4 regions of the Pseudovibrio sp. Tun.PSC04-5.I4 genome follow, and region 4 is predicted to be linked to each of the others. Evidence: riboswitches for the same ligand, from Rfam matches in the RefSeq annotation. Region 4 holds a riboswitch; each other region holds the start of a gene.
What was found. A riboswitch is a leader RNA that binds a small molecule or an ion and turns the genes downstream of it on or off. The one in region 4 is predicted to bind thiamine pyrophosphate.

Region 1 (7,691 bases), on a different contig from region 4:
CGCCTGACAACCACGCGTACCAAGATGTACATCGGACAAAAACAAGCTCTTGTAGTTTTTACTGTTGGAATCCCCGGTCACCATATGCCTCCGGAATAAGAAAACGTTCATTTCTTTTAAAACGATTCACAAGAAACAAATATGACAGCGTAGATATACTGGAACCGCGCAGCTCCTTGCTCCTATCCCTGTTAATATAACTCTACGAATATTAGGGGATGCCAAACCAAGGCTCTGCAATTCAATTCAATATTCCTTTCGCTTGCTAAGCTTGATCCTTACTGGTTCAGCAGGCAAAGACACAGTAGGATGCCTCCACGATTTATCCAGTTGAAACAATGGAATATTCAAATGCACTTAGGAATTAACGGGCGCAAAGCGATTATCTGTGCATCCAGTCGGGGTTTGGGACTGGGCACAGCAAAGGCTCTGGCCGAAGCGGGTTGTGATCTTGTCATCAATGGGCGTAATGAAACCCTGCTCAACCAGATTGCACGCGAACTTTCAACCGCACACAATGTTGCTGTCATTCCAGTCGCGGCAGACATCTCCACACCTGAGGGTCAACAAGCTGTTCTGGCTGCCTGCCCCAAACCAGATATTCTGATCAACAACAATGGTGGTCCGCCACGTAAAGACTTTAAGGAACTGGATAGGGAAGCCATTCAGGCTGGCATTGTCCAGAACATGATCACCCCGATCGAACTCATCAAAGCCGTCATTGAAGGCATGGCTGAGCGCCGCTTCGGCCGCATCGTCAATATTACATCCATGTCTGTTAAAATGCCGATTGAAGGGCTGGATCTTTCCAGCGGAGCCCGCGCTGGCCTGACGGCGTTCCTCGCAGGTGTGTGCAGGCAGTACACACAATACAACGTCACTATCAACAACGTCCTGCCCGGCAAGTTTGATACCGATCGCCTCAAAGGTGGGTTCGAGCGTCAGGCACAGCAAACTGGCATTTCCTTGGAAGAAGCCAAGCGATTGTCTTCTGAAGAAATACCAGCAAGACGCCTTGGTCATCCTGATGAGTTCGGCAATGCATGTGCATTCATGTGCTCTGCGCACGCTGGTTATATAACGGGCCAGAACTTGCTTCTGGACGGCGGTCTATACCCAAGCGCTTTTTAAATCACAGCTTAACACCAGCGCGGCATCACTAACCTAGTAAGTAATCCTCAAAGCCGCGCTGAGAATATCAATATTCGTGTCATTCACAGGGCCCTGGATCGTGATACCCTCATAAAACGGATGGTCTGGATTGATATTGATGTTGCTGGCTTCAGGGAAGATATGCGTATAACCAAAATCGAAAGAAAGCCAATCCTCATAAAAGTAACTCAGTCCAGCACTTAACCAGAAGCGGTTGGAATCTGGTAAGCGTGGTGTCCGGTTCGCTTCATCAATCGGCGACCACTCATAAGCTAATCCGAAACGACCTGTTATATTCTCGGTAAAATCATACTCGGTTCCCAGGGCGATCAAATAGCCATCATTATACTGGAACGGAAGTTCCGTCACCACATCACCGCTTAGATTGAAGACTGGGAAAGTTCCAAACCGCGACCAGTGCGTCCATTCAAACGATCCGAGGGCACGCCATTCCGTATTGAGCTCTTGCTGGAAGGAAACACTCACAGTTTCAGGCATGATTATATTCGCGCGAATTGGTGTCGGCGCATCCCCTCCAACAACAAGTCGTCCTTTGAGATTATGCTCTACAGGAGAACGATAGCCAATGCCCAACTGGGTTCCCTTCCATGGCTCAAAGAGCGCTCCAACAGTCGCCCCAAAGCCAAGATTGTAATCTTCTCCACGCAGCTCAGCTGTCGGCGACGCCGCCGCAATAGGGGGAACACCTGTCGCAGACTTTAAGCGCACCTGAATGTACTCGAGCTGAAGTCCTGCTCCGACCGAAAATTTGTCCGTCACCTGAAACGCAGCCATTGGCGTTACATTCACAGAAAACACGCGAGACGATCTGGCATAAACCTGCCCGGCCCATTCAATATCTGGCTTAGTCTCAAGTCCATAAGGCGCGTTTGAACTAACGCCTAGGGACAACCGGTCATTCACTTTCCAGGTACCGTATCCAGATGGCAACCATGCATTAACCCCAACATCACCGGAAGAATATGGAACGCCAGTCACAGGAATGCCAAGAACATCAATAGTGGCATTATCCAAGTCAATAGTTCCTCGCGGCAGCACAAAAGTCTGCACAGTTTCACTTTGCACACCATCATGGGCCGTCATAGTGGAGGGATTCCAGTACATACTGGAGAGGCTTTTGGTTGCCGTCGCATGCCCTGCAAATGACATTCCCTGAAACCAAGAGGACTGTTCACGAAGGGCAAAAGCGCCAGCAAGCGCACTAGAACTGAAAAGGATAGTTGAAAGAGTTGCTGCTACAGCAAAGGGAATGGTTCTGGTCATGTACGGTACTTTCTGTTTCTAATACAGCAAACAGCAGCGCCATGATCAAACTACGAGTTACTTTTTGATTCGGCCCTCTCTTACATTTCTAAAGATATTAAATACTTGTTGCACTGGTATTTTTTAGAACAAATTTCGTATTTTCATCATTTACCAATAATAACTGATAATTTTTTAGTATACTCATCAGCATTAAATGCAGTTTATATACAATATTTTCTGTGACAAACCTTATGAAATACAAAAGGCCCTCCAAAAAAAGGGCCTTTCATACAAATCACCAAACTATTTACTAGCTTCTTGCCGCTATATTCTTACCAAGAGAAAGAGAACTCCAGTTTGCTAAAGCCTGCTGAGCTTCACGATAACTCTCAAAGATCTTACGAGCCGGCTTGTCCTTTTGCGTGTACACATCCAGCACCTCTTCAGAGGTTGCTTTCAGCGTTTGCAGCACTTCTTCTGGGAACTCACGTACCGTCACGTTATGTTCACTCTGCAGTACATCAAGGGCAAGTGCGTTTTGCGCATTCGCCTCCGCCAGTGCCACATCCGCTTCAACACGGCACGCTTCTTCTACAACACTTTGCAGCTCAACGGGAAGACCAGCCAACGCCACTGCATTGACAATAGCTTCACCTGTACCATTAGGCTTATTGAAGCCCGGACCGTAGTAGTTTTTAACGAGCTTTTGGAACCCAAGAGCGCTGTCACTCCATGGACCAAGGAACTCGACACCGTCAACCACACGGGTCTGCAAGCTGGTGAAGATCTCCGCAACAGGAATATTGACTGGCGTCACACCAAGACGGCGCATCACTTCCCCGCCCAGACCAGACATCCGAACTTTCTTGCCCTTCAAGTCATCCAGAGTTTCAATCGGATCACGATACCAGCCCGCCATAGTTGGGCCAGTATTCCCACCCATAAATGGTTTAACGCCAAAGGGGAGGTAAAGTTCATCCCAAAGGTCCTGACCACCCATCTGGTCAATCCAGGCTGTATGCTCATGCGGCAACATACCAAAAGGAACAGTGGTAAAGAAAGCAGAGCCCGGCATCTTACCGACCCAATACATGGAGGCTGAATGCCCCATCTGAGCCGTATTGCTGGAAACCGCGTCAAACACTTCAAACGAAGGAACAAGCTCACCAGCGGCATGAAGGCGAACGCGTATACGGCCATTGCTCATGAGGTTGATGCGATCACAAATGCGTTGGGCAGACATACCCGGGCCCGGTAGATTTTTCGGCCAGCTGGTCACCATGCGCCATTCAATGGTAGGAGCAGCCTCTTGCGCCAGTGCCGGTGCGGCCAATACAACACCGCCTGCGGCAACCCCACCAGCAAAGCTTAGAGCTTGACGGCGTGTCAGAAATTGTTCTTTTTTATTGGTCATCAGGACCGCCCTTTGTTACTTAGACCAAAATTCATGAAAGTGGTGCACAGGCCCATGGCCTTCGCCAATATCCAGCGTGTCCGCAGCTTTGATCGCACGACTAATATAGTCTTTCGCCTCGCCAATCGCAGCGCCCAGCTCCAACCCTTTGGCGAGCCCGGCAGCAACAGCAGAAGACAGGGTACATCCTGTCCCATGTGTATTCTGCGTATTATAACGAGGAGCCGTATACCACTTTTCCGCCAAATGTGTGAGGTAAAGATCGTCACAGGTGTCGCCCGACCCATGTCCCCCCTTCAACAACACACCCTTAGCACCCATCTCCAACAGAGCTTTCGCCTGCATCAGCATATCTTCTCGGGAGTGCGCGACGGGTTGATCCAGCAACAAAGCCGCTTCCTGCATATTTGGCGTAATAAGATCCGCCAATGGAAACAACTTGTCCTTAAGGACTGAAATCGCTGAGTTTTGTAGCAAAACATCCCCGGAGGTCGCCACCATCACCGGATCAAGAACGACGCGCTTAACGCCATATTCCGTCAGCTTTGTGGCAACCACATCAATGACTGCAGGTTGAGACAACATCCCGATTTTGACAGCATTTACCTTAAGGTCAGAAAAGACCGCATCAATCTGCGCACCAACAAACTCCGGCGGCACATCATGGATACCGCTTACGCCCTTGGTGTTTTGAGCCGTTAAGGCGCTCAGCACGCTGGCGCCATAAACGCCAAGGGCTGAAAACGTCTTCAAATCTGCCTGAATACCAGCTCCGCCACCTGAGTCTGACCCAGCTATCGTGACTGCAATTGCACTCATCCGGCCAATTCTCCACTCTTATTCTTAATTATGTCCAACTTCACATGCTGCCCAAATTGATCAGCATTGAGCCCATAGATGCTATCGATAAAAGCTGGCGCGAAACTTCCCGGACCATTCGCATTGGCTGCGGCAAGTTCGCCGCAAACCCCATAAATGGCAAGGCCCGCCAACACTGCCAGCTCTTTATCAGGCTCAACCGCTGCAAAACCGGCAAGCACACCACCAAGTGCACAGCCAACAGCCGTCACCTTGTCCATAAACGGATGACCATTGCGCACAAGCCAAGCCTCATCCTTACCAAGAACAAAATCCTCTACCCCAGTACGCGCCACCAATGTTTGCGCACCAACACAGAGTTTAAGGCTATCAAGCTCAGCGCTATTGGCTTTCAGGATAGAAATGTTCTGCTTTAGGATATCCTGCGCAAATTCCAATCGGATGGAAGAACGGTCCACTTTCACGGGGTCAAGCACAACAGGAATGGAACGCTCTACAGCCACATCCAGCGCAAGGCGAATTCCATGCCGGCGTTTCCCATCCAGTGTTCCCAGATTAATCAACAAGCCATCAACGCCAGCCGTGAAGATCGGGATTTCATCATGGGAGGATGTCATAGACGGTACGATGTTACAGGCCAACATCACATTTGCGGTAAAATTTTGCGCAACTGAGTTGGTAAGGCAATGCACACGAACACCGCGCTCACGCACGGTTTCAAAAACCTGCCATAGGTCCTCTGTTTTATAAGCCATCTCGCTTGCGCTCCCTCTTCCTAAATCGGTGGGAACGACACTACAGGTAATCATCCCAATTCCCTCCGCCGGCACAATCCGGATCAGGTTCTAGGAGTTGGCACAGTTGCCTCTCAGCCGTCATCTTAAAATCCGGCACCCCCATTGGTGAGTTATTTTGCTAGCAAACCGGACTCAGAACTGCAAGAGAAAACACGCAGACACCTCATTGAAGCAACTGGGGGTAGATCTTTCTTAAAAAACGCAAAAGCTTGCAAGAATACGCAACTTCACCGCAAAATGCCCACAAAACCACGCAAACTCAAAATTGAGCTTACGGGACAGAAGGATAGCACTATTATGATTCCGTTCTTTGTGAAAATTAAGTGCCAGTTGGGCAAAACCTATCTGGTCGCCAACGCCATTGCGGATGCGGAAATCGCTTCGGAAATTTACTCCACCTCCGGCGACTATGATCTACTGGCAAAGTTTTACATCAATGACGATGACGACATCGGCCACTTCGTCGCTGAGAAGGTTCAAGTCTTTGAAGGCATTCAGGACACAAAGACCATTATCACCTTTAAGGCATTCTAAATATTAAAGAAAACAGGCGGAGCAACATCAATCCGCCTGCTTCTGATTTACGAAATACTTAGCCTTGAGCCTGCTGAAGAGCGCTCCAGACCTTCACCGGTGTTGCAGGCATATCCACCTCATCAAGACCGGCATTCTTCCGAAGCGCATACATCACTGCGTTCATCACAGCAGGCGCTGCTCCAATAGATCCAGCCTCACCAGCACCTTTAATGCCCAGCGCATTTGTCGTCGACGGAACATTGTTCGTCGAGAAGTCAAAACTCGGCAAATTATCAGCACGCGCAATATGATAGTCCATATAGGATGCACTCAGCAGCTGTCCGGTTTCGTCATAAACGGTGTTCTCATACAACGCCTGCGAGATCGCTTGCCCAGCTCCGCCATGCACTTGTCCGGCGAGTAACATCGGATTCACGGTCACACCGAAATCATCAACGATTACATACTTTAAGATCTCAGTCTTACCGGTTTCCGGGTCAATTTCCAGCTCACAGATATGAGTTCCGTTGGGATATGTACACTCATCCTGCATCACCTTCTCAGCTGCACTCAACTGTTCAGGTAAAGATCCGGCAATATCAACAAGACTGATCTGCTGATCAGTCCCGACAACACGAACATGCCCATCTTCAAGTTCAAGATCAGCAACACCAACCTCTAACTTCTCACTGGCTATCTCTTTGATTTTACGCACCAAAGTTTCAGAGGCAGCTTTCACAGAGGTCAGTCCAAGCGGAATACTACGCGACCCGCCAGTACCACCACCAGTCCTCACCCGGTCCGTATCACCTTGAACCATCTCCACCTGATCCAGTTGCAAACCCAGTTGCTCGGCAACAACCTGACCATACGCCGTCGCATGACCCTGCCCATTGCTCTGCGTTCCAATCAACAATGTGACCGAGCCGTTTTTGTTCAACTCCAATGTTGCTTCCTCGCCGCCAGCAAACGCACAGGCTTCAACATAGGTCGCCATACCAATACCGCGGTACAGCCCATTCGCTTTGCTTTCTGCTTCACGCTCAGCAAAACCAGCATAACCTACTGTTTCCAAAGCCTTTGTCAGATGGACGTCGAACTCTCCAGTATCATACATCCGGCCCAGCGCCGTTGTGTAAGGCAAAGCTTCAGAACTGATAAAGCTCTTGCGGCGGAACTCAGCCGGATCAACACCAGTCTCAAACGCAGCTTTATCAACAAGCCGTTCCAGCACATACGCAGCTTCTGGACGACCAGCACCACGGAACGCATCAACGGGAACAGTGTTGGTGTAAACCCCTGTCGCTTCAACCCAAGTACCGGGGATATCATAAAGCCCGGAGGTCATCGTGATGCCGATAGAAGGAATACCCGGACCAAACTCGTGCAAGTAAGCTCCCATATCCGCGATGACATGAACCTTAAGCCCAATCATCTTGCCATCCGCATCAAGCGCCAGCTCAGCTTCTGAAACGTTGTCACGCCCTTGTGCATCAGACATGAAATGCTCAGTGCGCTCCTGCAGCCATTTTACAGGCCGCCCCAACCGCTTAGCGGCAACGAGGCAGAGCGGATACTCAAGGTAAGTGAACATCTTAGTGCCAAAACCACCACCCACATCCGGCGTCACAACACGCAAATCTTTGGGATCAATGCCGAGGATATTTTTGGTAATGAGGTCACGCATACCGTGACCACCCTGCGTCCCAGTCGTCAGAGTGTAGCGT
Region 2 (7,691 bases), on a different contig from region 4:
CAAGGAGGGTGCTTTATGGCCCGGAACCTACCAGCCCTCACGGGTGGCGAAGGCGGCTTAAGTCGCTATTTAGACCAGATTAGAAAATTCCCGATGCTACAGCCGCAGGAAGAGTACATGCTCGCCAAGCGCTTCCGGGAACACGACGAACCAAAAGCAGCTGAAAGACTGGTCAATTCCCACCTGCGTCTCGTCGCAAAAATTGCTATGGGCTATCGCGGCTATGGCTTGCCATTGGGCGAAGTTATCTCCGAAGGTAATGTTGGCCTTATGCAGGCTGTCAAACGCTTTGAGCCGGATAAAGGCTTCAGGCTCGCGACCTACGCAATGTGGTGGATTAAAGCTTCCATTCAGGAATACATTCTGCGCACTTGGTCCCTTGTAAAAATGGGTACCACGGCCAATCAGAAGCGCTTGTTCTTCAACCTGCGTCGCATCAAAGGCAAAATTCAGGCTTTTGAAGATGGTGATTTGCGCCCGGAACACGTCAAACACATAGCAACGACCCTTGGTGTGACTGAGACCGAAGTTGTTTCCATGAACCGCCGTCTTGGAGGTGACTCTTCACTGAACGCACCGTTGCGCTCTTCAGAAGGTGAATCCAGCGAGTGGCAGGATTGGCTCGTTGACAGCTCCGAAAATCAGGAATCAGTGCTCGCTGAACAGGAAGAGTTCGATGTTCGCCGCAATATGCTGAAGAATGCAATGAGTGTATTGAACCCACGCGAAACGCGCATTTTTGAAGCACGTCGCCTATCAGAAAAACCAATCACTCTGGAAGAGCTTTCCACCGAATTTGGGGTGAGTCGTGAACGTGTGCGCCAGATCGAGGTTCGTGCTTTTGAGAAGGTCCAAAAGGCCGTACAAGAAAGCGCATTGGAAATGACACAATAACACGCGGGTGCCTAAGGCACCTGCTTTCAACTAATTTTAGATGAATTAACTTAAAATACGAAATAAATTTGTAAACAGCCTTTTAAATCAACAGTTAGGCTTGTTCTACCCTCGTGCCTTTCCTAAGGTCAATGAAGAGGGGATCCAAAGTCAGTGTCGGTGACTTCCCCTTTCGGGGGGAAATACAATGCTTGGCTCTGGCAGGTTATCGCAGACCAACCGCATGCTTGCGGCGGTTACTGCAGGATTACTCATTACTATTGCCGCACTTCTCCGTATCCTCTACCCGCAGGTATTGGATGGCGTCGCTTATGTAAGTCAAAGTGCATTGCAATTGGCCTGGCCAAACACGCAATCAGCATCTCCCGTATACACGATCCATCTTACGCAAGAATCAAACAGGCAAACGCAGGAGCCGGTGTACCAGCGTCTAGAGTTGGCGCAAACCCTTGAAAAACTGGGGGAATACACACCAAAATTGATCATTCTGGACTTGGACCTTCGGAAGGAGGATCCAACATCACCCGCATTGCGCAGCATTGTCTATGATAAATTGCTGTCCTCAAACAGATCATTTTATCCAAATCACGATGCTCTGCTGCAATCCGTCATCTCTCGACATCCAGTTCTACTCAACAGACCACTTTCAGATATAGAGGCAGCCAAACCGCCCCTCTCTATCTTCATCACCTCTGCAAAATCAGTCGGTTATCAAGATGCCTCTCAATATAGTGAAGGTGCTGTTCGCTTAACTTACCCACTCCAGTTAGGAGTGAAAGGCCAGCCGCGCAACTCGCTTGCGATGGAGGCTTATCTGTACGGCACTGCAAACACACAGACATCCTCGCCCTTAGAGGAAACAGAGCTCCGCTTCCAACTTAAGAATATTCCAGTTTCATCAGACGCCGAAATGCTCATCTACACAAATTACCAAGCTTCTCAGCAGATCCTTAATGCATCAGATCTATTAGGAGTGCAGGGAACCTCTAAATTTTGGCCGCCCAAACAGGGCAGTTATTTTGTCATTGGCTTGAATGATCGAAGCTCAGAGCGCCATGCACAGGCCCTCCAAACGCTGCAAACCGCTAATTTCATAAGGACTCCCAGTTGGGCACAACATGCTGAATTGGCGATGTTAATCGGGGTGGGTGTTGTTATCGTTCTCTTTTCGGCGACACAAGGGTTTTGGCTCAGTCTGCTCATAACGGTTCTGGCTATTGCAGCAATAAACGGGGTTGCGCTTCATCAATTTGCTCTTAAAAATATCGTCCTCGAACCATTTTTCCCAACACTGGTAGTGCTGCTGGCCTTTGCGGTCACCAACGGCATTCGGCGTATCACGTTCAACAGTACTCGCACCAAAACCAAGGAGCGTTTCGTTGGGATTTTATCGCCCAAACTCATGCAAAAGCTGCTTGTCCAGTCTGAAGAGTTCCCGCTTGAAGGTAATCAGCGTGAAATAACCTGCCTTACAACGCGCATACGCCGCTTTAACCGATATTATGAGGGTTTGGCTCCTCATGACCTCGCAAGCTTCTCCAACACCTTCCAAACAGCTCATTTAGATGAGGTCCACAGCCATGATGGAACGCTGAACCTGCTCGCGACATCTGGGTTAAGCGCTTATTGGAATGCACCAATGGATGATCCGTTCCATGCATCCCATGCCTGCCGTACGGCTATAGAAATGCAAAAGCAGATGACACGGTTCAATCTCAAAGACCGGTTCCACTTTTCCCAGAAAAACATGAAGGCCCACGAAGTTACCCTGGATATTGGCATTTCGACTGGACAAGCAGCCCTTGGTGAAACTGGCACAAGAAGGCATTTCCGTTACGCACCTTTAGGTCGCTGTGTTGATTTGGCCGAAGAGTTGTCCCGTCATTGCGCAGCAGCTGGTCACAATCTGCTTATTTGCGAGACCACACGCGGTCATATGCAAGAACTGGCAACACTGGAAACAGTGCCGGTGAAGATCGGGCACTATCAGATCCGCGCCTTTGCACTTCTCGGAGATCCATCCATGGCTTTTTCTGAGGCTTTCCTGAAACTCAAGAACATTCATTGCAATATGGCTCATGCTTTATTCGAGGAAGCAGACCGGAAAAAAGCGCTTACGCTGCTGGATGAATGCAAATCCCTTGCTGATGAAAGCCACGCACCAATTTACGCAGCCTTTGAGAAACACATCCTGAGTGACCTATCGCTCAATGAAACACTCAAGGATGCAGCGCAGTAACGGCATTTAGCCTACAAATAAAAAGAGCCCCCGAAACTCGGAGGCTCAATATTTAGTTTAGACTTAGAAGCCTTAGCGCAATTCAACTGCGTAGGTCTCAACAGGGGGAGCTGTTTTAATCAACCCCTGCTCCAGCAAGAAGTTCGCAAAACGCTCATAACGACCATTGTCCATGGCAGCTGGGCGGCTTGCGAAGCGTGGCAAAGTATCGGCCCATGCTCGCTTGTTCAGCTCATCATCAAGATTTGGGTAAACCTCAAGGAAGCCTTTCCATGAGTCATCAGGGTTGTTGAGCAGGTAAACGGTTGCCGCTTCAATCGCATTGATGAATTTCTTCAGGCGTGGATCATCCAGTTTGTCTTTGTGAGCCACATAAATCAGCTCATCATAAACCGGCACGCCATTCTCTTCCGGGTAGAACGCACGGCCTTTCGCGCCTTCAATTTCCATCTGGTTCAGCTCAAAGTTACGGTAGCCGCCAATCACCGCATCAACCTGGCCAGCCATCAAAGCAGGAGACAGAGAGAAGTTCACATTGATCAGCTCAACATCATCAATCGAAACGCCAGCGCTGGACAGCATCTTGCCCAACATCGCACTTTCAAAGCCGGAGGTAGAATAACCAATACGCTTGCCTTTAAGGTCAGCCAATGTCTTGATCGGCCCATTTTCCAGAACAATCAGAGTGTTAAGCGGCGTGGCAACCAGTGTCCCGATACGCACCAAAGGCAGACCCGCATCGATTTGCGGGTGAAGCGTCTGCTGATAGGAGACGGCAATATCGCCCTGTCCTGCTGCAACAAGCTTTGGTGGCATAGAAGGATCAGCTGGCTCAATCAGCTCAACATCAAGGCCTTCTTTTTCAAAGAAACCACGTGCCTGCGCAACGATAATTGGCGCGTGGTCGGCGTTCGCAAACCAATCCAACAACACAGTCAGCTTATCAGAAGCCTGTACCTGAAGCGTACTGGCAAGCAGCGCTGCCCCAAACAACATACCCAGTTTTTTCATAGACATACGTCCTCATACTCTGAGATCTAAATCTCTTTTTGCCAGTAGATCATCCGAGAAGTGGCAAATTCAACAATGGCCCGAAGGCCCAAAACCATCACCGCAAGCAAAATCAGCGCTGCAAACATCGTCGCCGTCTGCATCCGCGCATTTGCCTGCAGCATGATGAAAGCCAATCCACCTTTTGCACCAACCCATTCACCAACCACCGCACCAATTGGCGCAAACACCGCTGCAATCCGCATACCAGAGGCCAGCGAAGGTAACGCGGCTGGAATACGAATAAAACGGAGTGTTTGCCACCGGTTAAGCCGGTGCAGTTTCCCAAGATCCAGCAGAGCAAAATCTGTTCGCCGCAACCCGTCATAAAACGTCGAGGTCACAGAAAAGAAGATGACAAGAACCGCCATCACGACCTTTGAGGCGAGGCCAAAGCCAAACCACAACACCAGCAAGGGTGCGATCGCAAACACAGGAAGAGATTGAGTGGCTGTAATAGGAGGTAACAAAAACTGACGCGCTTTGTGCGACATACTCAGCAACAGAGCCAAAGACGCCCCTGCACTCACGCCAAAAATGAAACCCAGAAGTGTTTCATAAGCCGTGATGCTTGCATGATGCAGCAAAAAAGCACCTTGGTTGAGAAAGGCGATGTAAACCGCAGCCGGAGGCGGCAATAGAAACGGAGGGATCTCCCAAATCCGAACCACTACATCCCACAGCACAACAAAAACCAACAACCCGAATACTGTCCGGGAAACACGTTTAAGAACTCGCTTCAGCATTCCACCCCCTCACAAGAAGGGATTAAGGCCCAATTGAAAGCTCGGGACGCTTTCAAAACAGCGGAGCTCTTTATGGCTCTCATGGAATTTTTAAACATAGGATCTCCTAGGTCAGCAACTTGCAAACATGGAGATCCGGGAATAATGGCTCAGGTCCCGTCCCTTCGCCGGAATTACCCGGATCAGGTTCAAAGGGTTAGCTCATGGCAATCTCAGCTTTTCAAAGAAAAGCACCCCTCGGAATAGCGAGGAACATGCGCGTTTCTACGAAAGTTTGCAAGGAGATTTTCAAACCCGGGGGACAACTGCAATGGAAAAGACCCCACCTCAAAACAAGGAAGGGCCTTTCAAAATTTGTCTAAATTGCTGAAATCAGGTTACTTCCAGCTCTGAATTGCCTGTGCGATAACTTTGTTGCCGCTCACACCTTTTTCAAAGGTAAGCATTGCACGACGACCACTGTTGTAAAGCAATGGAACATCAATCCACTCACGCTCCATAAGCCGCTTCAAATTCTTCGTTTTTTCCTCTTCACTGTCGGAAAGAGCGATCCAGAACAGTGTATCCGAGACTTTAACTGCTGCCCCATCCAATGGATCACCAGCTTCAGATTCAGTTTTCTTCATGATCAGGCCCGGAACCTTTTCAACGCCCTTGCCGTCAAACCCTTCCGGGAACATGAAGTTCAACTCCAAAAGGTGACTTGCTGGCAAAGATTTGTCGTTGTTCGGCTTCAGCGTCATCTCGACAGATAAATTGCGGGAAGGCAGTGACGCGACAGCCTTAATCATAGAAGCGCCATCAGAGTCTTCCAAAGACCAGACCACATTGCCGCGCGATGCTGACCCGGACGCCCCTTGCGTCAAAGCTTCCTCATAAAGGATGCTCTGCTGGGCAACAGGAGAAACGGTGGCCTGAGTTGTAATCGTCTCAGCCCGAGGCACCGAATTGGTTTTTACGGCCGCGTTCTGTTGCTCAGGCTCTTTCACCGGCAATACTTGCGCAACTGGAACAGCTGTTTCACGCGTGCCAACAACTTTGGCCGGAGACGTGCCGCTTGCAGGTTCAGCTGGCGTCGCGCTCGAGGAATTTCGCGTAATTCGCGTCGTTGTCACGCGCGTCGCATCAGGCGAGACCATGGCCCCATCTTCCGGTTCCAACAGGCGTTCTGTATTCTTTTTTGGAGACCGTTCAGGCTCAACACGAAGAGGTTCATTCTCATCGATTGGCGTGCCAATCGTCTCAGAACTATCAGCACCTTCAACAGGCAACAATGTTGATAAAATCAGATCACGCTGACTGTAAACGCCAGCAGCTGCGCCGAGAATGAGAAGTAAGACAATAATCATGCTCACAAAACGGCGTGTGTTAGAAGGCTTCAAGCCTTCTTCCTGCTCAATCGCATCGCCAACACGTTGCGCAACAACAGGCTTGCGAGAGGAGGCAGGTTTGCGGCCAGCCTTTGGCGCAACCTTCGCAGGCTCCTCAATTTCAGGAGCCGACTTAGAGCGTGTTTCCAACTTTGTGCGGCGTGCTTCACCTGGAACCCAGGCACGCTCTTCCGCATTTGTTTTTACAGACCCCTTGGTCGGAAGCGAGGAAGCAGGCTCACGTGTCCCGCTATCACCCATACCATCAAGCTCTGGTTCACGGCGCGCTTTGGAAGCTCCCGGCAGCTGATCGCGGGCAATTTGATTGGCCTGATGTGCAGCATTGCCAAGATCTTGAGCAGCGCGAACCGCTTCCTTAAACACATCAGTTTTATGCGGAGGTGCTTTAGGCCCGGCAGATGCTGGTGTTTCTGGAGCGGAAGGACCCGCTTGCGGTGTTCGTGTAGACGGCGCACGCGGAACAGGTTGCCCCGCAGGCGCAGCAGGAGCGGCTTTTGGCCGCCCCAATCCGAGTGACTCACGAGCAGCTTCCGCTTCGACCTTGCGGATCGCTTCTTCAAGCTTCAGCTGCTCCTCAGTGATTTGGGAGGGCGTAAGCGGCGGATCATAGCTTTTAAGCTGCTTTACAATAGCATTACGCGCGCGTTGATAAACAGCACGTCTGGCTGAGCCAGTGTTCTCTTGTAAACCAGAGACCGCTTTTCTTAGAACGGAATTGTAGTCCGCCATTTAACTGCCCAATGCCCCCAAAGCTTCATTTCCTGACTTAATCCTGGAAGGGATTTTGAACCAGAATTGTGTCATCACGTTCAGGACTTGTTGATAACAGAGCAACAGGTGCACCAATAAGCTCTTCAACATGCCGTACGTATTTCACAGCCTGTGCAGGCAATTCAGCCCAAGTGCGAGCGCCTCGTGTCGACTCTTTCCAACCAGGCAGGGTTTCATAAATTGGAACAACCCGTGCTTGAGCACCCTGAGATGCTGGGAGGTAATCGATTCGCTCACCATCTAGCTCATAACCAACACAAATCTTAATTTCATCCAGTCCATCCAAAACGTCAAGCTTTGTCAATGCAATCCCAGTGATTCCACTGGTGCAAATGGTTTGGCGGACAATCACTGCATCAAACCAGCCACACCGACGACGACGGCCCGTGTTTGTTCCAAATTCATGACCCTTGGTACCAAGGAAATCACCAATCTCGTTCTGCTGTTCAGTTGGGAACGGTCCTTCACCTACACGCGTGGTGTAAGCTTTGGTGATACCCAGAACATAATCGATGGAGTTTGGACCAAGACCACTCCCGGCAGCAGCCTGACCAGCAACTGTATTGGAAGAGGTTACAAACGGATATGTTCCGTGGTCAT
Region 3 (7,691 bases), on a different contig from region 4:
GCGCGATTTCAGGAATGAGAACGAGCGCTTGCTCGTTGTTTTTGAGAGCTTCCGCAACGGCCTCAAAATACACTTCGGTCTTACCGGAGCCGGTTACACCGTCAATCAGGAAGGCTTTGAAGCCTTTGCCGATCCCCTCGCACAGCTGATTCGCGGCGCCTTGCTGAAGCTCAGTCAGCTTTCGGCCGGGCAGTGTCGGGTCAGGATGTGGCAGTGGAGGCGTCGAAGGCAGCATGACCTCTTCCAACACGCCCTGCTTTTTCAAGCCATCAATGACTGAGGAGGATACGCCTGCAACGCCAGCCAAACCGGGACGCGTCCAAGCCATGCCATTACGTACATGTTCCAGTACGCGTTCGCGGGCAGCCGTCATGCGATCAGGCTCTTTACCCTCTCTATAACGAACACCGGACAGCAGCGCTTCCGGTTCCAACCCCTCTTCTGAACGCAAGACCATGCGCAGCACCATCCCGGGCGCGCCAAGTGTCCATGCAGCAACCCAATCAATGTACTTTCTTAAATCATCGGCAATCGGCGGAGAATCGTAAACATGCAGAATGCTTTTAAGTTTTTTCGGATTAACGGCTGTATCTGGCTCGCCATCCCACACAGCACCAATCACTTCTCGTGAGCCTAAGGGGACACGAACAATCGAGCCGGGTCGGACATTCATGCCAGCCGGCACTTTGTATGAATAAGCACTTGCAACCGCTACAGGAACCAGCACAGGTACAATGACCTCAGGTTCGCTCAATCGGGCGTTTGCGAAAAACTCCTGCTGATGTGTCACGAAACTCCAATCCTTATTGAGCGTTACCGGGTTTTGCTCTTGTTGTTTCCATGCACTCTGGGCTAAACACATACCAGAATTCACCCCCCTAAAGCCTCCCAGTACCCAACGAGAGGCTGTTAGGAAATCAGGAGCCTTTTTGGCATGAAATTCTTCGTTGATACAGCTGACACCAACGAAATTAAAGAGCTGGCTGCAACCGGCCTTCTCGATGGTGTTACAACTAACCCATCCCTTATCATGAAATCTGGCCGTCCAATGAAAGAAGTCATCGCAGAAATCTGCGCGCTTGTGGATGGACCGGTTTCTGCTGAGGTTGTTGCAACCGACACCGCCGGTATGCTGAAAGAAGCTGAAGAGCTGGGCGCGATTGCAGACAACATCTGCATCAAACTGCCATTGACCCTTGAAGGTTTGAAAGCTTGTCGCGTTCTTTCCCAAAAAGGCATCCAGACCAATGTGACCCTTTGCTTCTCTGCAAACCAGGCACTTCTGGCTGCTAAAGCTGGCGCAACTTTCATCTCTCCCTTCATTGGCCGTCTGGATGACATCAATGTTGAAGGTATGGATCTCATCGCTGAAATCCGTCAGATCTACGACAACTATGGCTTCAGCACCGAAATTCTTGCTGCATCCATCCGTAGTGCAAACCACGTTAAAGATTGTGCACTTGTCGGTGCTGACGTTGCAACCATTCCACCAGCGACCCTTAAAGGCCTCGTGAAGCATCCATTGACCGAAAAAGGTCTGGAAGTGTTCATGAAGGACTGGGCTGCGACCGGTCAGAGCATCGTTTAAGCTCTTTTCAAATTCGCATTATGTGACGACATCAAGCGCGGACCTTCGGGTCTGCGCTTTTGTTTTACCTGCCTTTTCTCCCCCCAACCGAACCACAGTGCGCAAGGTTCACACCCATTCATTCAGGCAGACTTATCCGGCACAAACTTGTATCCACCGCGTCAAACAGTGTTGGCAGGGAATTATTAACCCTCTCCCGCCAGTTTCTGATGGTGACCTAGAAAGTATCTTCATGCGCAATCTTCTCTTGCTTCCCATTGCCCTTTTCATTGCTATCTGGGCGTCCGGCGTTTCAGCTCAAACGCCAACAAGTTTCTCGCAAGCCAAACGTCTTTTGGAAAAACACATCTATCCATCACAAGATTCCCGCGAGACGTTTTATTGCGGTTGCACTTACAACAGCAAAAAGCAGGTTGATGCTGAGAGCTGCGGATACACACCGCGCAAGAGTGCAAAACGCGGCAAACGCATTGAATGGGAACACATTGTACCAGCCTCCCGTTTTGGCAAGCCCAGAGCTTGTTGGACTGAGGGAAATGCGGCCTGTGTGACGAAGAAGGGCAAGAGCTACAAGGGCCGCCGGTGCTGCTCGAAAGTTGACCCGGACTATAAGCGCATGCAAGCGGACCTGCACAATCTGGTACCAGCTGTTGGTGAGTTAAACGGCGACCGCTCCAATTTCCGCATGGCAGTGATTGCCGGCGAAGAAAGAACCTACGGCGCTTGCGATTTCGAGATAGACCGCAAAAATAAAGTGGCCGAGCCAATGGTTACGACCCGCGGGGATATCGCCCGGATCTATTTTTACATGCAGTCCACTTACGACATGCCGTTGACTGATAATGAAGTAGAGATGTTTACCGATTGGATGAATGAAGATCCTGTCTCGGAAGAAGAGCAACTTCGTGATGCGCGTATTCTGGAGATACAGGGCAACTCAAATACACTGATCTCTGTCGGCTTCTAAACCCCTGCCCTTCCACCCTCATAAACCTGTACGGACAGAATGAATGCTGTGCGGTAACATTGCATGACAGTGGGAGGGTACAATGGCCGTTGAGACAGACAACTTGAAATTCCTCGTGGGACCGAGAGATGTTCTCGGTTCTGCTGCAGACAATCCCCTGGATGATCTTGAAGATGAGATCATCGCGTTTATTGATGCTGCGGAGGCCACTCTCAACATAGCCATTCAAGAAATTGACAATAAACGCATAACCAACGCAATTATCAACGCAAAGCGGCGCGGCGTGCGGGTGCGCGTGGTATCCGAGGCGGATTACTTAAGTGTGGATGAACCTGCTGATGATCCGCATACAAGTGACCCCCGTGTTGAAAACGAGATCAACCGGCAGCTTCATGCAGCTTTGCTGCGCTCTAAGGTTTGGGTTCGAACCGATTTTAACCCACGGATATTCCACCAGAAATTTATCATTCGCGATGGAACGGCTGTGCTTACAGGCTCCACGAACTTCACAGAAACCGGCACACATCGGAACCTGAACCACCTTCTGATTGTCAAAAACGAGGATGTCGCGAAGATCTTTGAGCGGGAATTTCGTGAGATAAAGAAGGGGAGATTTGGCCGTTACAGCGTTGATGAAGGCGAAACTGAGAATACACCCAAGGAAGTGATTGTTGACGACATCCGGGTGAAGGTTTGTTTTGCCCCAGACCATGCGCCGGAGATGGAAGTCACCAAACAGATGACGAAAGCTAAGGAACGCGTGGACTTCGCCATTTTCACCTTCTCCAAAAGCTCCGGCATTGATGATGCCATGTTGCTGTTGATGGAAGCAGGGCGGAAGGTGCGCGGAGCACTAGACGCGCGGCAAGGTGGACAGGATTGGGCGGCGACACGTCCGCTTGCTGATGCGGGTGCGGATCTCCATTTCGTGCGCGGGTCGAGCAAAATAGGCAAGCTGCATCATAAGCTTATGGTGATTGACGATAGTGTCATGATTGTCGGAAGCTTCAACTACACGGGACCTGCAAACCGATTTAACGATGAGAATATCGTGGTTCTGGGAGATTCCACAGTGCCAACAGAGAACCAAAAGCGGTTTGCGCTGGCGGCCCGGCAGGAGATTGACCGGATCATCAATGACCATGGTGAGCAGATCCGGGTTACGTAAATCCAGAATTGCGCTACGCAAATACGTGAATGGTTATTATTTGGTAACCATTCCGCTAGGATTCACCCCTACACTTTCCGCATGGCAAATTCCTTAGATAGCGGCGAAAACCTGCTGATCATCTGCAAACCAGATATCTCAGCAGCGATTGAAGACTGGATTGATCATCTCGGTTCCGAACGGCGATTGGCCGAACGAACACTGGAAGCCTATGAACGCGACATCCGCCAGTTCCTCAAATTCATGACGAGTTATGAAGGGGAACCGGTTGCCATAAAACACCTTGAGTCCTTGAAACCAAACGACTTTCGCGGTTTCCTCGCAACCCGGCGACGGGATGGAGCACAGACACGAACACTGGCGCGCGGACTGGCTGGCATCCGCTCCTTCCTCTCATTTCTAGAGGAGCGCGGCGAGGTAAATGCTGCTGGAGCAAGTGCTGTGCGTACTCCGCGTATTCCACGTAGCTTGCCAAAGCCTATTCCAGTTGAGGAAGCCAAGGCGATCGTCAGCAGTGACCTTTCCTTTGAGGACACGCCTTGGGTGGAAACCCGCAATGCAGCTGTGTTTACAATACTTTACGGGTGTGGATTACGTATTTCTGAGGCACTTTCACTTACTCCGGCATCCGCACCTAAAGGTGGCGATAAGTCCATTCGCATTCGTGGAAAGGGCAACAAAGAGCGGATCGTTCCGGTTCTGCCTATCGTCGTCGAGGCCATCGACGCCTACAAAGAGCAATGTCCCTTTGACCTTTCGGCAAACTCCTCATTATTCCGGGGGGTTAGAGGTGGTCCGTTGAATGCACGGATGATTCAGCTGGCCATGCAGAAGATCCGCGGCGCTCTTGGTTTGCCGGATACAGCAACACCTCATGCTCTGCGCCATTCCTTTGCGACGCATCTGCTTTCTGAGGGCGGAGATTTGCGAAGCATTCAGGAACTGCTGGGCCACGCTAGCCTTTCAACCACGCAAATCTATACGGAAGTGAACAGCGCTCGCCTGCTGGACGCCTACGACAAAGCACATCCTCGTCGTTGATAGTGTAGCTCACGCACGATCACCTGCTTGATCTCATGAGGGAGATCCCCTAGGGTTTGAGACGTGAAACGGGGTGCCTACAGCAGCTATGCTGGGGCTGAGATTATACTCGATGAACCTGATCTGGATAATGCCAGCGAAGGGAGCACTCACAATATGTTCTGGTTCGGTAATCCTAAAGCCGCACAAAGCCTTGGAACAATTGCTCTCTTTCGCCTAACAAGACCGAGGAAAATATGGGTCCTGTCGAAAGCGCTTGCGCAACTCTTTCTGCTATTCGTGAAAACAGTCCACTCGTTCACAATATGACGAATATTGTAGTCGCGAACACCACGGCCAATGCCCTACTTGCACTGGGCGCTTCCCCTGCCATGGTTGATGGACCTGAAGAAGCACCAGAGCTAGCGAGCGTGGCAGGCGCGCTTGTGGTGAATGTGGGAACTGTCACCCCTGCTCAAGCAGAAGCTATGAAGTTGGCAACAGCCGCCGCGCACAAAGCTGGCCGACCTTGGGTGCTGGATCCTGTAGCCGTTGGTGCCCTCACCTTCCGTACAAAACTGGCTATTGAGCTGCTTGAGAACAAGCCTAGTGTTATTCGCGGGAATGCTTCTGAAATCATGGCGTTAGCAGGACAAGGCAGTGGAGGCAAAGGCGTTGATAGCACCGATAGTTCCGATGCGGCACTTGCCAGCGCGAAGAGTTTAGCAAAACACACTGGTGCTGTTGTGGTTGTTTCCGGCCCTATTGATTTCATCACGGATGGCAAGCGGACTGCGCAGGTTGAAAACGGCGATGCCATGATGCCTTATGTCACCGGACTTGGTTGCACGGCTACGGCGCTCACAGGCGCGACTTTAGCAGTTTGCGACGACCCCTTTGATGCAGCTATTCACGCAATGGTTTACCTCGGTGTTGTTGGGGAAATTGCGGCGAAGGAAACGGCTGGTCCCGCAAGCTTGCAACTAGACATCATTAACGGCCTTTACCAATTGAACAACGACATTATTGAAACGACAGCGCGAGTGAAAATGCATGAAGCCGTTGCTTGATCTTTCAGTCTATCTGGTTCTGGGGCCACAAGACTGTCCCGGACAAGACCCCGTTGATGTGGCTGTTGCTTCTGCCAAAAGCGGGGCCACTGTTGTGCAGCTGCGCGATAAGACCGGCACCACGCGTGATCAAATCCAGCTGGCAGAACGGCTGATGGCGGCCCTGAAGCCGCTGAATGTGCCGCTGATCATCAATGATCGTGTTGACGTCGCTCTCGCAGTTGATGCGGATGGTGTACATGTTGGGCAAGACGACATGGATGCAACCAAGGTACGCGAGTTGATAGGCCCGGACAAGTTCCTCGGTTTATCTGTAAGCACTCAGGGTCAGTTAGATTCAGCAAACATTGAAGCCTGTGATTACCTTGGCATTGGCGCTTGCTACCCAACAAACAGCAAGGACGATGCTGCGGATGTTGGAATGCAGAACTTTTGCCACCTATCTGAACAAGCCAAACTCCCTGTTGTGGGCATTGGGGGAATCTCCCTTGCCAATGCAGGTGAAGTTATCGCGAGTGGCTCAGATGGTGTGGCAGTGATTTCAGCAATTTGTGGGGCTTCAGATGTTTCTGAGGCAACGAAAGAACTTAGATCTATCATTGCTTCAGCAAAAGACCTTAGGTGATAGGAAAAAACACGCATTTACTCCTCGCTGAGCCTATCTACATTGATATATGAGAGGACTAGGCGGGGAGCTTTTAGTCATGACACTGAGACAGATAACACTAGCTTGCATGTTACTTGGCGGTTTTGTGCCTTATGCTTCAGTAGCCGAAGCTCAGCAAGCCTGCGAAATTCGAAAATCGGAAATGCTTGAGCTGGGTAATTGGGAGAACCCCAAAGCCGCTCTCAATGAACTGACTTCAGTTGAAGTCGAAGGCTACTGCATTGACGATAAACTTGCAGTGAGAGCCCGAGTTTACACAAGTTGCTCTCCACGAGATTGCAAATGGGGTTGGGCCCCCGGACAATTGAGTTTCAGTGGTGTTTTGACGTTCAGATTTGGCGGTTTTTTCAAAGCACAACATGTTGAACTTCGACCTATGGGGCAGAGAATTCAAGCTTACGTTCGCACTGAAAGCCATGACCCGACAATCCAAACAAAGACACGCAGCTATATTTTAGTGCAGAGTGAATGATATTGTAACCACCGTCTAGTCAGGAAGAGTATTTTCTATTTATGCATGCGTAAATAGAAAATGCCAAACGGTAAGAAAATGCGATTTCGTTATTTTGCAGTAAATCTGGTAGATCACATTGAAAGACGTAATAATATTCTTTCTCAGTGTGAAAAATGGGCTATCCCAATCGAGGTGTTTGAAGCTGTTACTCCTCAAACACTTGATCGCTGCGATTACCAATACGATCCGGACCGTACAATTTCACAAATTGGACGAGGTTTATCCAAATCGGAAATTGCATGCGGAATGAGCCACATCTCACTTTGGCAACGACTCCTTGATGATAACAACTCTGATGCATATGTAATTTTTGAAGATGATATCAGCATCAAAAGCGACATCCCAAAACTGCTTGAGTCTATAGATTTTACCGAAATTGATATGCTCAGGCTTTATGGAGGTCGTGTTGGGAAGAGTATGACGGTACAAACGCTAAATGACCGGCTTTCGATTGTAAAATGTGCACAGGGCCTCACCGGAACTGTCGCATACGTAATCACCAAACGAGCCACAAATAAACTGATCCCCTACTGCAATACCTTTCAAGCGCCTATTGATACGATGTATGACAGATCTTACGATCATGGTGTTCCTATTTACGCAGCTCTCCCCTTTCCCGTTGCTATCGCACAATCCTCAACGCAGACCAACATTTTCAGTTCAACAATTTCTGCAAATATTTCTGAAAAAAAGAGGG
Region 4 (7,691 bases):
TGTCACTTCGTAACGTCCAAGATCTGCCTCTCGCTTTGCACTGACAGAGCGGATCTTTGAAAAGTCCATCTGATGAACCACTCCGGGGGCAACTTGCACAGGAATGCTTGTCGGAGGATTTTGGCGCTCACCTTCACGCATCTGACCGTATCCGGTGTCATGGAAAAGCTCATCTGTAAAGAGTGCATGATCATCTCCAATCAGATGGCAAGCACTGCAGCTTCCCTTACCCGTAAAAATCTGAAAACCACGTTTCACATCAGCAATGACTGCAGTTTCGTCGCCGCCAAAGTACCACTGATCAAAGGGGCTGTTCCCTGCAAGAATTGATCTTTGATACGCACCAAGGGCCATCCCAATTCTGTCGAGAGAGGCCTGGGCCTGGAAGGCATTTTCAAACATCTGCGCGTAGTCTGGAAGGTTGTTTAAAAGGGCAACAACATGCCCTGCAGATGGATTTGCCATTTCATTTCGCGCGGTCAACGGACCGATAAATTGTGTCTCTAGCGCATGATCGCGGCCATCATGAAACAGCACATTTAGGTGCGCGACATTCAAAATGCTCGGCGAATTACGTTTAAGACTGCGCCCTTCAACACCAATGGCTGTGCTCAGCTCCCAATTGGTAAATCCTTGCTCTGGGACATGGCACATGGCGCAAGACATTGTGTGGTTGATCGACAAGCGTCGGTCGAAGAACAACTTCCGGCCCAATTTAATCTTCCCAACACTAGGCGGATTGTCGTGTGGGTGAGGGACGGGCGGAAGCCCGAGCGGAGCAGAGAGGCTCCGTTTCAAGGCCGTTTCAGACCAGTTTTCCGGGTCCGCGATGCAATGTGATTGCGCGTGTGCGCCCACGGCTTGGCTGAAGAGACTACCAATCAAACATATAAGAAACCAATGACGCATTAAGACCTGCTTTCTTCCAGTAAAAGCGTCTCCACGTCAGTGATCAGGAGCCTTGGGTCGATGGTTCCAAGGCCATAGACGTTACGCACGATACCTTCGCGATCAACCAGATACATCCGTAGCAGATGATTGATGACTTCCTGATCGTTCGACCGGTCAATGACTTGACCAAACCCATCCAGAATAGGCTGCAGATCAGTCATGCCTGAACTCGTAAGCACATGCCATTTGAGTTTCTGATCGGAGTTCTCGTCGATTTGCAGGGGGTATGCAAAGGAGTTGATGGCCTCGACCGTATCGCGAGCAGGATCAAAACTGATCGTGATGAGCTGAACGTCCTCCCGCAGTCCGGGGAGTTTCTGACTGGCATCATGAATTTCAAAGAGCGTCGACATGGCGATCGGACACCCATTCTCATCTCCGCACATCAGATAGACAAAGCTCACCAGATTAATCTTGCCTCTGGTCAGCGCTGCAAGTGAATGCTTCTGTCCATATACGTCCAGAACCTGGCCATCTGGAGCCGTCTTGAACCGGTTTAGCGTGTAAGAACCCGGCTTGGGAGGATCAAATTGAAACTCCTTGTGCGGGGTAAATACATCCGAGAATGAGCGAACAGGGGCAGCCTGCCCAACGATCAAAGTGTACCAGAGTGCTGGAAGTGTTACGGCAACACTACTGAGAACGAGGAGTTTTTTCAAAACACGCATGCATCAGACCTAATGAATTACAAAGGCATGGGGCAACATGCATGCTGCCCCAAAACGAGTTTGAGCTAGCTCGTATAAAGCTCAGAACTACCAAACCGCATGATGTGCGCACGGCCAAGGCCAAGCTTGTAGAAATCAATATCAAAATCTTCGATCAACTCTTTCCCATCCCAGGTGTAAGCGCGCAGATATTGCACATCGTCATCGCCCTTCTTATCCCAGTTCGCAAGCAAGGAGGAGCTGAAGTAGACCCGTTTCCCATCCCAACTCTGGCTGACCATGTTGACCTGACGGTCAATGGTTTTCTCGTAAATTTGGGAGGGGTTATGCGGATCGGAAACATCAAAGAGCCGTGTCTTGCCATCCATGAAGCTGTTGACCCAAAGCGTTTGATCATCAGCCGCAATGGAGATATCGACCGGAAGCGGAATGTCTGCGGGGTTGCCGATATCGGCTACATCTTTGGCCTGCCATTCTCCGCTGTCGTCCTCATAAATCAACCAGAGTTTGGAAGTGAGCGCAGTGGTGGAGAATGCGTAGTTTGCGTTCGGTCCCCATGGGAAGCGGATCTCCAGCGGAGCTCCCGGTACATTGAAGACCTTGCGCGGTTGACGAGTATGCAAATCCCATTGAACGATCGTGTTGCCAAACTGTTTCATCGCGTCAGTATCTTGCAGCATCTGGCCAAAATCCATCATGTAGTTCGACCAGCCGGTAAAGGATGAGGTCAACATGATGTTCTTGCGAATGAGCGCGCGAATGTCATAACCGTAGCCGTCTGCAACAGCATCCCCCACAGCTACGGCACCCTGCATATCGTTAGTGGTTGGCATCCAGTAAGTCGCCACGTAGTCGCCGGCATCGTTGTATTCAACCAGTGCTGATCGCCCACCATGATCATCATCATTGGAAAGCCCGGTGATCATCATGCTGCCGGGAAGGGCAAAGAAAGTGTGAGGACCAACAACGCCCCCAGAATCCTTGACGAAAGTCTCAATGGTTTTGTGCAGAGATGGCTTTGATGGGTCGCTATGCACATCGAAAATGAAAATACGGTTGGTATCAAGACCTCCCGTCCAGAAATAACGCCGGTCAGCGGAAAACCCCCCGTGATGCGCCTCATTCCGACCGCCGACAGAAAGACTGTTGATCACCTGACCACGCATGGGGGATTCAGGCCGTAGATCAATGGTAACAAGCTTGTCTTGCTCATCCCCCATTCCCTCAACGCCTAATGTCCAGACATAAACGAATTCTTCCTGCCCTGTAATCTTGGGCATATATGGCGATTGACAGGTTTCATCTGCAAAAGCTCTAAACGGTCCGGCCGCAGCCGCAGCGGCAACAACCAGCGCACCAAATTCTCTTCTATTCATAAGATCTTCCCATAGAAATTAATAAATGAGTATTTCGAATTACCTCCAACTCACCGGAAAGAGCGTCTGAATTTGCTCTTTCGGCATCAACAATTGAGCAGTGCTGAATGGCAGCTGATGCGCGTATGTTTTCTTCTTTGAGCACAGGCAAAATATGTGTGTGAAGCCGCGGCTTTATACGGTTTGTAGGGCCAACAACACCCATGCTGAAGAGCGCCCCAAGGCGGCCAACCATGATGGGCACTGCAACGCTGGTGACACCGTCATCAATCTCGCCATCACAAAGCGCATATCCATCACGCCGTACGTTTTGAAGCTCTGCTGCGATGTCAGAGGCCTCAATAAGAGTGTCTTGCGTAAACTGAACACGCTCGGTTTCCAGCAGTTCATCACGCAGCTCGGGCAATATAAAAGCAGCAATTGCTTTGGCAGAGGAGCATGCGTGAGCAGGTCTAATCCCAAGGCCTGGATAAATATAAGATATTGATGGATTGCTGGGAGGCTCAATATGAATCAGGACCACCCGGCCACCACGATATCGTGCCAGAAAAGCCGTCTCCCCAAGTTCAATCACAATCCGGTGGATCATAGCAGAGACAGCTTTGATCACATGAGACTCTGATTTTCCGGTGAGGGCAATTTTGATGAACCGGATACCCAGAACATACCGTTTACAGTCCTCTACCTCATCCAGAAAACCGCAGTGGAGCAGGGACGACAGATTCCGATAGATCGTTGCTCTGGGCAGCTTGGTCATCTGCGCAAGGTCGTTCGCACTGACCGGCTTGGCGGCTCCAGCAACAGATTCCAGCAGCTGTATCAAACGTTCCTGCATGAGATTCTCACATTACGGACGTTTGAAGCGTATTCTGAGAAAAGATTACCCGGCAACCCGTAAGATTTGACAGAGTGAAAGTGGGTTTTTGCGGCTTATGTCCTGCGAATATGCGTCACTGAGTGCTCGCAGGTTCTGCAAACATCAATCAAACGCCTCGTTGCGGCAAGGAAAATGGCAGGTTAATATTTCACCTCGTTCTTGGATGGAGGAGCCGTTCTATGTCTTTTCGCTCAGTAATTAATTCTGGAATTGCAGAATACATTACGAGCGAAACCAGAGCGCAACGAAAACGCAGCTCCTTCGAAAAACAACGAAGTTGACGAGGTGAGAGAGTGTCAAGTTCATAACACGCCATAGCATAGGGAGAAATTTTCATGCGACTCAACTCTAAACTACTCGATCTTTTGGGCATTGAGCTGCCGATCATTCAAGCGCCGATGGCGGCGGCAAGCGATTCTAAGATGGCTGTTGCCGTGGCCAAAGCTGGTGGTTTAGGTTCACTTCCTTGCGCCATGCTCGGCATCGACAAGATGCGTGCCGAGATCGAGGCCTTTCGAGAGCAGACCGACAAACCTTTAAACGTTAATTTCTTTTGCCATATCCCCCCGACACCTGATCCCCTGCGTGTGAACACCTGGAAGCAGCACCTTTTGCCTTACTATGAGGAATTGGGATTAGATCACAACGCAGCTGCTACCGCCGTAGATCGCCTTCCCTTCAATGAAGCAATGTGCGAGGTCGTCGAAGATCTCAAGCCTGAAATTGTCAGCTTTCATTTCGGTGTACCAAGCGAAGCTTTGCTTGATCGTGTCAAAGCGAGTGGTGCTGTTATTCTAGGTTGCGCAACAACGGTTAAAGAAGCCTGCTTTCTGGAGGCTAAGGGCTGTGATGCTATTATCGCCCAAGGCTACGAAGCCGGCGGGCACCGTAGCATGTTTTTAACTGATGATATTGCCACTCAAACAAGCACCTTTGCTCTAGTCCCGCAGACTGTTGATGCGGTTAATGTGCCGGTTATTGCAACGGGCGGCATCGCCGATGGTCGAGGTGTGGCTGCTGCTTTTTTACTCGGTGCAACTGCAGTTCAAATCGGCACGGCTTATCTCCTCACACCGGAATCGCTCATTTCTGATCTGCATCGAGCAGCGCTAAAAACAACCAGTGTCGATAATACAGCGATAACCAACGTATTTTCAGGTAGGCCAGCCCGCGGAATTATGAATCGGATGATGCGTGAGAATGGACCAGTGTCCGACATAGCTCCAGCTTTCCCAAGAGCCGGAGATGCCCTTGCGCCGTTAAAAGCGGGCGCTGAAACCAAAGGTAGTACTGATTTTAGTTCACTTTGGGCCGGACAGGCTGGAGCGTTGTCTATTGAAATTGGGGCACACGCGCTCACTCAGAAATTAGCGAATGATGCGGTGCAACGGCTGAAATCAATGGTGGACGCCTGAACGATCAATCAACAGAGCAGCCAAATACGCGCGGCCAATTTCAGGTTAAGTTGATAGCCCTCTAAAATGTGTTCAGTGCGGGATTTTGGACTCGTCTTCAGGTTAATGTGACGGCACCGTCTCAATAAGGTTGCCTTGACAGTTGTTCATAATCGTTCTAGCTAAAACGCATGCAGGGGAGTCTCACTTAGGAGACTGAGAGGCTGACGGAGCGAAAGCTCGGCGACGCGACCCTTTGAACCTGACCCAGTTGATACTGGCGTAGGAAGCGAGGATTGTGTGCATCCCACCGGGATTTTCTTTTGTAACGGCGCAATCCAGCAAGCAGGGTATTCCTGTCTGTTTCCCAGCCAAAATTCATCTGGTGTCTTTTTCGAGTTGTTGACTTGAGGAGCACCACAATGAACATCCCAAATCCCCAAATTACAAAAGGCGGTTTGCCTGCTTCCCGCAAAATCTACGTAGAAGGATCTTTGCACCCAGATATCCGCGTTCCAATGCGTGAGATTTCGGTTCACCCAACAGCTGGCGAACCACCACTTCCGGTTTATGACAGCTCAGGTCCCTACACAGACCCTAAGGTTCGAACAGGTATCTGTCAGGGGCTAACTCCGTTAAGGCGCCAGTGGATTGAAGCGCGCAATGATACAGAGGTGTATGTAGGGCGCGATATCAAGCCAGCAGACAACGGCTTTGTTCAAGGCGATCGTTTGACTCCGGAGTTTCCGGTTAAACCAATCCCTCTTCGCGGGAAGGGTGATAAAGCTGTTACCCAGCTTGCTTATGCACGTGCAGGCCTAATCACCCCAGAAATGGAATTCATCTCCATTCGTGAAAACCAGATGCGAGAATCCGTTGCTGAAGAGCGGTCAGGCAATGACTGGGGGGCAAACATTCCAGACTATGTTACCGCCGAGTTTGTACGCAGTGAGGTTGCTGCTGGCCGAGCGATTATTCCTGCTAACATCAACCATCCAGAGAGCGAGCCAATGATCATTGGCCGAAACTTCCTCGTAAAGATCAATGCAAACATGGGCACGTCAGCCGTAACCTCCTCTATGGAAGAGGAAGTTGACAAGATGGTCTGGGCAATCCGCTGGGGTGCGGACACTGTGATGGACCTATCTACCGGACGTAACATCCATAACACTAGAGAATGGATCATCCGCAACAGCCCCGTTCCAATTGGTACGGTGCCGCTTTATCAGGCGCTGGAGAAGGTCAACGGCATAGCAGAAGATCTAACCTGGGAAGTCTTCCGTGACACACTGATTGAACAAGCGGAACAGGGCGTCGATTACTTCACGATCCATGCCGGCGTTCGCTTGCATATGGTTCCAATGACGGTCAATCGAGTGACCGGTATTGTCTCACGCGGTGGATCCATCATGGCCAAGTGGTGCCTGCATCATCACAAGGAGAGCTTTCTTTATGAGCGCTTTGATGAGATCTGCGATATTTGCCGTCAATACGATGTGAGCTTTTCTCTTGGAGATGGCCTGCGCCCCGGTTCCATTGCAGATGCAAACGACGAAGCGCAGTTTGCAGAACTTGAAACACTTGGTGAGCTAACTAAGATTGCTTGGGCCAAAGACTGTCAGGTGATGATTGAAGGGCCGGGCCATGTGGCCATGCACAAAATTAAAGAAAATATGGATAAGCAGCTGGAATGCTGCCACGAAGCTCCATTCTATACGCTTGGACCTCTCACCACCGATATTGCACCGGGTTATGATCACATCACCTCGGGAATAGGTGCAGCCATGATTGGCTGGTTCGGCTGTGCCATGCTTTGCTATGTCACCCCAAAAGAGCATTTAGGTCTGCCTGATCGTGATGACGTAAAAACCGGTGTCATAACCTACAAGATTGCTGCCCATGCAGCCGATCTTGCCAAAGGTTTGCCGGGGGCACAGCGGCGTGATGATGCTCTTTCCCGTGCACGGTTTGAGTTCCGTTGGGAAGACCAGTTCAACCTTTCACTGGACCCGGATACAGCACGTGAATTTCATGACCAAACCTTGCCAAAGGACGCTCACAAAGTTGCGCATTTTTGCTCAATGTGCGGACCTAAGTTCTGTTCCATGCGGATTTCTCACGATATTCGTGCGGAAGCGCAGAAAGAAGGCATGGAAGCTATGGCCGCGAAATTCCGCGATGACGGCGAACTTTACATGCCCGTTCTGGAGCCAAGTGAATGATCACAATCGCAGGTGCAGGCCTTGCAGGTCTTGCCTCAGCCTATGAGCTTGCCAAACGGGGCAGAGGCGTAAGGGTATATGAGCTTGGAGAAGGCCCCGGTGAAAACAGCGTTGCCCGGTTTGCCGGGGGAATGCTAGCTCCCTATTGCGAGCGCGAAAGTTCTGAAGAAGACGTTGTGACCCTTGGAGTAACTGCAGTGGAC

Region 1: it holds a riboswitch for thiamine pyrophosphate, as region 4 does, so the genes downstream of both, BLS62_RS24580 (hydroxyethylthiazole kinase) here and thiC (phosphomethylpyrimidine synthase ThiC) in region 4, are expected to answer to the same signal.
Region 2: it holds a riboswitch for thiamine pyrophosphate, as region 4 does, so the genes downstream of both, BLS62_RS22440 (ABC transporter permease) here and thiC (phosphomethylpyrimidine synthase ThiC) in region 4, are expected to answer to the same signal.
Region 3: it holds a riboswitch for thiamine pyrophosphate, as region 4 does, so the genes downstream of both, thiM (hydroxyethylthiazole kinase) here and thiC (phosphomethylpyrimidine synthase ThiC) in region 4, are expected to answer to the same signal.

What each region holds. Positions count from the first base shown of each region.
Region 1 covers NZ_FNLB01000006.1:4,168,067-4,175,757, reverse strand. Annotated here, with positions in the region: gene BLS62_RS24605 (UDP-2,3-diacylglucosamine diphosphatase) at 1-84, opposite strand, end outside; gene BLS62_RS24600 (SDR family oxidoreductase) at 352-1,131, shown strand; gene BLS62_RS24595 (OmpP1/FadL family transporter) at 1,165-2,436, opposite strand; gene BLS62_RS24590 (TRAP transporter substrate-binding protein) at 2,729-3,832, opposite strand; gene thiD (bifunctional hydroxymethylpyrimidine kinase/phosphomethylpyrimidine kinase) at 3,848-4,651, opposite strand; gene BLS62_RS24580 (hydroxyethylthiazole kinase) at 4,648-5,406, opposite strand; TPP riboswitch at 5,450-5,559, opposite strand; gene BLS62_RS24575 (Lrp/AsnC ligand binding domain-containing protein) at 5,746-5,982, shown strand; gene BLS62_RS24570 (xanthine dehydrogenase family protein molybdopterin-binding subunit) at 6,041-7,691, opposite strand, start outside.
Region 2 covers NZ_FNLB01000006.1:3,681,369-3,689,059, reverse strand. Annotated here, with positions in the region: gene rpoH (RNA polymerase sigma factor RpoH) at 16-894, shown strand; gene BLS62_RS22450 (CHASE2 domain-containing protein) at 1,082-3,133, shown strand; gene BLS62_RS22445 (ABC transporter substrate-binding protein) at 3,206-4,144, opposite strand; gene BLS62_RS22440 (ABC transporter permease) at 4,171-4,929, opposite strand; TPP riboswitch at 5,072-5,177, opposite strand; gene BLS62_RS22435 (RodZ family helix-turn-helix domain-containing protein) at 5,307-7,049, opposite strand; gene BLS62_RS22430 (adenylosuccinate synthase) at 7,087-7,691, opposite strand, start outside.
Region 3 covers NZ_FNLB01000006.1:2,731,096-2,738,786, forward strand. Annotated here, with positions in the region: gene BLS62_RS17985 (primosomal protein N') at 1-790, opposite strand, end outside; gene fsa (fructose-6-phosphate aldolase) at 935-1,588, shown strand; gene BLS62_RS17995 (endonuclease) at 1,821-2,555, shown strand; gene BLS62_RS18000 (phospholipase D-like domain-containing protein) at 2,638-3,723, shown strand; gene BLS62_RS18005 (tyrosine recombinase XerC) at 3,805-4,764, shown strand; TPP riboswitch at 4,824-4,928, shown strand; gene thiM (hydroxyethylthiazole kinase) at 5,001-5,813, shown strand; gene thiE (thiamine phosphate synthase) at 5,797-6,438, shown strand; gene BLS62_RS18020 (hypothetical protein) at 6,518-6,952, shown strand; gene BLS62_RS18025 (glycosyltransferase family 25 protein) at 7,013-7,691, shown strand, end outside.
Region 4 covers NZ_FNLB01000004.1:52,137-59,827, forward strand. Annotated here, with positions in the region: gene BLS62_RS03885 (cytochrome-c peroxidase) at 1-909, opposite strand, end outside; gene BLS62_RS03890 (SCO family protein) at 909-1,619, opposite strand; gene BLS62_RS03895 (methanethiol oxidase) at 1,685-2,995, opposite strand; gene BLS62_RS03900 (IclR family transcriptional regulator) at 2,988-3,830, opposite strand; gene BLS62_RS03905 (NAD(P)H-dependent flavin oxidoreductase) at 4,208-5,287, shown strand; TPP riboswitch at 5,452-5,572, shown strand; gene thiC (phosphomethylpyrimidine synthase ThiC) at 5,689-7,488, shown strand; gene BLS62_RS03915 (FAD-dependent oxidoreductase) at 7,485-7,691, shown strand, end outside.